2 regions of the Oceanobacillus sp. FSL K6-2867 genome follow, and region 2 is predicted to be linked to the other one. Evidence: a T-box and tRNA genes for the amino acid it is inferred to sense, from the RefSeq annotation. Region 2 holds a T-box; the other holds one or more tRNA genes.
The links. A T-box is a leader RNA that pairs with one kind of tRNA and senses whether it is charged. The one in region 2 lies ahead of trpS (tryptophan--tRNA ligase), so its partner is inferred to be a tRNA-Trp.
Positions count from the first base shown of each region.

Region 1: it encodes a tRNA-Trp, which carries the amino acid that the T-box ahead of trpS (tryptophan--tRNA ligase) is inferred to sense. The anticodon was not compared.

Region 1 is NZ_CP150144.1:945,525-948,707, reverse strand. Features, by position in the region: rRNA gene rrf (5S ribosomal RNA) at 152-267, shown strand; tRNA gene NSQ77_RS04570 (tRNA-Asn) at 387-461, shown strand; tRNA gene NSQ77_RS04565 (tRNA-Ser) at 465-556, shown strand; tRNA gene NSQ77_RS04560 (tRNA-Glu) at 573-647, shown strand; tRNA gene NSQ77_RS04555 (tRNA-Val) at 652-727, shown strand; tRNA gene NSQ77_RS04550 (tRNA-Met) at 755-831, shown strand; tRNA gene NSQ77_RS04545 (tRNA-Asp) at 837-913, shown strand; tRNA gene NSQ77_RS04540 (tRNA-Phe) at 927-1,002, shown strand; tRNA gene NSQ77_RS04535 (tRNA-Tyr) at 1,020-1,104, shown strand; tRNA gene NSQ77_RS04530 (tRNA-Trp) at 1,115-1,188, shown strand; tRNA gene NSQ77_RS04525 (tRNA-His) at 1,205-1,277, shown strand; tRNA gene NSQ77_RS04520 (tRNA-Gln) at 1,296-1,370, shown strand; tRNA gene NSQ77_RS04515 (tRNA-Gly) at 1,374-1,448, shown strand; tRNA gene NSQ77_RS04510 (tRNA-Cys) at 1,458-1,531, shown strand; tRNA gene NSQ77_RS04505 (tRNA-Leu) at 1,535-1,618, shown strand; gene NSQ77_RS04500 (hypothetical protein) at 1,940-2,458, opposite strand; gene NSQ77_RS04495 (hypothetical protein) at 2,510-2,959, opposite strand.
Region 2 is NZ_CP150144.1:681,307-684,489, reverse strand. Features, by position in the region: gene NSQ77_RS03200 (YjbA family protein) at 1-513, shown strand, start outside; gene trpS (tryptophan--tRNA ligase) at 587-1,576, opposite strand; T-box leader at 1,634-1,808, opposite strand; gene NSQ77_RS03190 (putative glycoside hydrolase) at 2,529-3,183, shown strand, end outside.

The DNA of each region.
Region 1 (3,183 bases), 260 kb from region 2:
TTCTTTATTTGATGTCTGGTTTACTCTTATTTAGTTTTTAAGGTATAAACCTTATAAAGTAACAACTTTATACTTGATTTTTTTCTAAAAACGATTATAATATTGGTTGTCACTGATTTTCTTGAGGTACACTTGGGTGATAATTGAATTGTCTGGTAGCAATAGCGAAGAGGCCACACCTGTTCCCATACCGAACACAGAAGTTAAGCTCTTCAGCGCCGATGGTAGTTGGGACTTTGTCCCTGCAAGAGTAGGACGCCGCCAGGCAAGTAAATTCCTTACTATATATCAGATATATAATAGGAATGAAGCTACTCTAAAATATCTCATTTGGTAGGACGAGCAATTTATGTCTGAAGAACCAAGTAGATTTCAATTTGGATTATTCCACAGTAGCTCAGTGGTAGAGCAATCGGCTGTTAACCGATCGGTCGTAGGTTCGAATCCTACCTGTGGAGCCATATGGAGAGCTGTCCGAGTGGCCGAAGGAGCACGATTGGAAATCGTGTAGGCCGTTTACGCGGCCTCGAGGGTTCGAATCCCTCGCTCTCCGCCACAATTTACATAGAAAAGGCCCGTTGGTCAAGCGGTTAAGACACCGCCCTTTCACGGCGGTAACACGGGTTCGAATCCCGTACGGGTCACCAATACGGAGGATTAGCTCAGCTGGGAGAGCACCTGCCTTACAAGCAGGGGGTCGCAGGTTCGAGCCCTGCATCCTCCACCATCTTCAAACAAGATAAATCATTCCTATCGCGGGGTGGAGCAGTCTGGTAGCTCGTTGGGCTCATAACCCAAAGGTCGTAGGTTCAAATCCTGCCCCCGCAACCAAAAATGGTCCGGTAGTTCAGTTGGTTAGAATGCCTGCCTGTCACGCAGGAGGTCGCGGGTTCGAGTCCCGTCCGGACCGCCATTTAAAATAAAATGGCTCGGTAGCTCAGTCGGTAGAGCAACGGACTGAAAATCCGTGTGTCGGCGGTTCGATTCCGTCCCGAGCCACCATTTACTTCAATTTAGTTGGAGGGGTAGCGAAGTGGCTAAACGCGGCGGACTGTAAATCCGCTCCCTCAGGGTTCGGCAGTTCGAATCTGCCCCCCTCCACCATTTAAATTGTAGGGGTATAGTTTAATGGTAAAACGAAGGTCTCCAAAACCTTTGATGTGGGTTCGATTCCTACTACCCCTGCCATTTACAACTTTATATGGCGATCGTGGCGAAGTGGTTAACGCACCGGATTGTGGCTCCGGCATACGTGGGTTCGATCCCCATCGATCGCCCTTCATATAATAATTGATTGGGCCATAGCCAAGCGGTAAGGCATCGGGTTTTGATCCCGTGTATCCTAGGTTCGAATCCTAGTGGCCCAGCCATTCGCGGAAGTAGTTCAGTGGTAGAACACCACCTTGCCAAGGTGGGGGTCGCGGGTTCGAATCCCGTCTTCCGCTCCATTTATTTTTGGCGGTATAGCCAAGTGGTAAGGCAGAGGTCTGCAAAACCTTTATCACCGGTTCAAATCCGGTTACCGCCTCCAAATGCCGGTGTGGCGGAATTGGCAGACGCGCGGGACTCAAAATCCCGTGTCCCCTGGGACGTGTCGGTTCGACCCCGACCACCGGTATCTAAAGTAAATATTATAAAGACTTTCAACATAATTGTTGAAAGTCTTTTTTTGCTTTCAGCACGAAACTCAAAATCCCACGTATAGCATTCTATCAGGCTGACTACTTAATCTGTTAGCATTGAATTTACAGATTATCCTTGGAATAAAAATCACACTTGAAGATTTCATAGTAAAAAGGGAAATAAATTATTAGAGATGAGTCATAAAGAAAATGATTGTCCAGTTAGAAATTTAAAGCAACAATTGATGAAGGGGTTAGAACATTAATGACAATCATAACCAGCGGCAGAGCTATCCCCTCTTATTAGGTAATCAAAATTAATCTTTACCTATATTTCTTTTTGCTTTTATATATTTTTCAGCAAAATGACCAGTAATACCAAATAAAAATCCCCAGGATAATCCATTAAATATCGGACTAGAAAAAAAGGGAATACCACTTAATAAATGGTGATGGTAGTACACACCTAAATTCATACCGATAACAAATAAAATAAAAAAACCAGTTAAGTATGTCTCTTTAGGATAATCTCTTTTCTCTTGCTGACAATTAATGACGATTGCTTTGTTATATGCTTGCCAGATTGAAAAAGCGTATGAGGAAGGATAGAATAACCCCCATTGATGATCGAAAACATCGTGCGCTTGCTGTGTATTGCCGTGGAAGGAGTGTAAAATGGACATATTTAAACTAGATAGTCCGTTTGCAGCAATTTCAAATATGAAAAGTAATGCACCAAAAATATATTGTCCATTATAAAATTGCCCGAAACCTGTCATCATGACAGACCATAATAAAGCGGCGATAGGGGATTTATATTCATTTGTATTTTTCATCTTCATTAAACCCTTCTATTGAGATGGAACATATTTGGGATGCAATAAAAGTTAGTTCTTATTCTTCAATAATCTTAGCACTTTTAAGTTCAGATAAAGAATCAACAATATGATTGGATAAGCCAGAGCTGAATACCATGTTTCCCAATTCTTATAATGAAACGCACCAGCTTGAATTGTTGCCCATTCATATCCGATCAAAATTAATGAATGAAGCAGAATATAGAACAATTGATTCCACCTATTTTTAGGGAAAAAATTCAGGAAAATAGCGTTGTAAGTTGGATAAACACCAAAATGAACAATTAACGTTCTATAGTCAAAATAATCTTTAAAAAAATAACCGTAAAGGTCATGTTTTAAGGCAAGGTATGAATCGACAGTTAATACAAACGTTAATGCAAACCATGAAGTTGCATACATCTCCATTAACGTCATTCGCTTTGGCATAAAGTAAATAATTATACTAAAAATGAGGATAGAAATGAGTATAAAAACCATGAATAATCACTTCCTATTTTTCATGTGTTTTCCTATCATTAACAAATCTAAACAGATTTATGTATGAGTTATATGGAACACTGGCAAATGGCGTTAGGAACATAAGTTTGAAATCATTGCTAAATATTAATTCCCTCAGAGAGACGTGTAATTATATCATAAAAGCCGTTTTGGAGTTGCAGGGAATCGGAATAAAGTCTTTTGTTCTTTTTACTTTATTTAAG
Region 2 (3,183 bases):
TATGCATGTATTGTTACCGATGGCAATGAAATACTTGCTTTTGATACGATTGGCTATTCCATTCCAATTCGTAAAAGCAGATTAATACCACGTCAGGAACAGCTTGTGTTCGATATGATTGCCAATACGAAAGCCCAATCCTTTAAATTTGTTGAAAGTGATTATAAGAAAGAATACCATATGCTATCCATGCCACCGGAGCTAATATTTGGTCTTACACGAAAAGAAAGACAACTTAAGCAATTGCTGATGATTGGCTTAGACCAATTAAAAACAACAAATAATCGTGAAGAATTGCGGTATTGGTTAACAGAATGGGATCCAAAAAAGTATCCTGCCATCCGTTTTATGGATGAAGATAAGGTATGGCAAGCATTGTATAACGGTGTAAAGGATGGATGGAGTACTGCACATGAAGAGTTATGTATGAAACTGATTCGTGGACAACCATTTTTGGAAAAGATGTGGGAAGCGGAAATTGGACCAGAGCATGATACATCAAATCAAAAATAATTTTCATCATGTCATTGAATGAGCTAAAGCAATGCGCTAAGCAGAATTGATCTGCCTAGCGCATTTTAAATTGTTATTTTCTAACCCTTCCGAGACCCATTGCTTTCTTTGCTTTTGCAACAGTTTTGTTTGCTGTAAAGGAGGCTTTTTCTGCACCTTGATCCAGAATTTCATCAAGGTTTTCTGAATTAATTAATGCTGCATAACGTTCCTGAATTGGTTTTAGAACTCCAATCACGGCGTCTGCAACACCTTGTTTGAAATCTCCGTAGCCTTTGCCTTCATATTTAGCTTCAAGCGCTTCAATGGATTCACCTGTACAGCTTGAATAAATAGTAAGCAAGTTCGAAACACCAGGCTTGTTTTCTTTGTCAAATTTCACAATACCCTCAGAATCTGTTACAGCACTCTTAATTTTCTTCTCAATTTTCTTTGGTTCATCCAGCATCGAGATATAGCCTTTTTCATTTTCATCCGATTTACTCATTTTCTTAGTGGGATCTTGCAAGGACATAATTCGTGCTCCAACCTTCGGAATGCGAATTTCCGGGATTGTAAAAATATCATTGAAGCGATTATTAAAGCGCTGCGCCAAATTTCGTGTTAGTTCCAGATGCTGCTTCTGATCATCTCCGACAGGCACGACATTCGTATTATAAAGAAGTATATCTGCTGCCATTAATGACGGATAAGTAAGCAATGCAGAGGACACTGCATCTTTTCCTTCAGACTTATCTTTATACTGGGTCATACGCTCCAGCTCACCAACATAGCTGATAGACTGCAGCATCCATCCTAGCTGTGTATGTGCTGGAACCTCTGATTGAATGAACAATGTTGCTTTCTCAGGATCAATACCTGAAGCAAGATATAAAGCTGCAAGGGAACGAATGTTTTGTCTTAATTTTAATCGTTCTTGAGGAACTGTAATTGCATGTTCATCTACAATACAGAAGAAACAATCATAATCATTTTGTAATTCAACAAACTGCTGGATTGCACCAAGATAGTTCCCTAGTGTTAACGTACCACTTGGCTGAATTCCAGAAAAAATTTTCTCCATATCCTATCACTCCATCTTATCATTTTAAAGCATTAAAAAAGCCCATTCTCCCTATAGAAAAGGGACGAATGAACCGCGGTGCCACCCTAATTATCTTAACTGTGTAAGATCACTTTAATTGTCATCAGCTCTAAAGCCCAATTCCAAATTACCTTGATGCTTGCTCCCACCAACCACAAGCTCTCTAAAAATCAGCGGGTAAATTGTACTATATCTTTATCATCGCTTAACATATTGAGTTTTTAACTATTATATATATCATTTTATTGAAATGCAAGGGGCAAGATATACAGAAACGACCGAGAAGAGTACCGTCACGGTTGATAAATTTGGAAATGATATGAGAATTAACTGAGATAGTTGCTGTCACGGTCGATAGAACTAAATATAATATAAAAACCACCGAGAGGAATGCTGTCACGGTTGATAGAACCCAAAAAGACATGAGAATCATCCGAGAAGAGAGCCGTCACAGTCGATAGAACCCAAAAAGATATGAGAATCACGCGTGAAGGATCCCATGTAGTTTTCTGTGAAATGATCGAATAGAACTTCTCCTTCATATCCTTTATACAGATTGAAGTAGTGTTGTTTTTCTTTTTTCGTTTGTTTAAAAACTCGAGAATATATAATGCTTTTGGCTTTGTACGAGATTTGTAGGGCAAACATCCTTTCTATTACTATATATTAACTAATTCAATTATACTGAAAGAAATCATTTAATGAAATAGAATTGAAGGGCTGTTTAGGAGCTCTTTCAATTTTCCAGCGTTTTATTCTAACCCCGAAAAAAAGTTATAAAAAAGGCGTTTTTAATTTATGTGCGGAGGGTAATGTACTTTAAGTTAATAGAGATGAAAAGTATTTAAAATGAATTCGGGTTATCCATTTAAATGAACGAACTTTTCATTTATACTTAACTTATTAACTTTTAATAGGAGATTGATTCAACATGAGGAAAAGGCGTAGTACGATTATGGCATTCATTGGAATTCTCTTGCTTAGTATTTCAATTCCAACAGTGGCGGCAGCGGAAGAGGAGATGCAGGCATCCTTGCATCAAGAAAGAAAGACAAACATAGAATTAATGGATATCTTACAAAACATGAAGCGTTTTACATATGACTCTGGTTATGACTTTGAATATCCTGATGCGGTTAGAGGAATCTATGTAACTGGAAATTCCGTTGGGTCAAGCAAATTTGAAAGCTTGGTAGACTTGGTAGATACAACAGATTTGAATGCGATGGTAATTGATATTAAAGAAGATCATGGACATTTAACGTTTAAGCCGGAAGAAGGGTCTCCCTATGAAGATATTTCAACCAATAATATTTCGGATCCTGAAGGGCTGATGAAACTTTTAGAGGAAAAGAAAATTTATCCAATTGCCAGAATCGTTGTATTTAAGGATTCACTGCTTGCTAAAAAGCGCCCTGACTTATCATTCACTAAAAATGGAGAAGTGTGGGTGAACAACAAAGGGGAAGCCTTTGTCAGTCCTTTTGAAAAAGAAGTATGGGAATATAATGTTGAAATCGCCAAAATGGCAGCGGAAATGGGATTCCAGGAGATTCAATTTGATTATGTTCGTTTCCCAGAAGGAT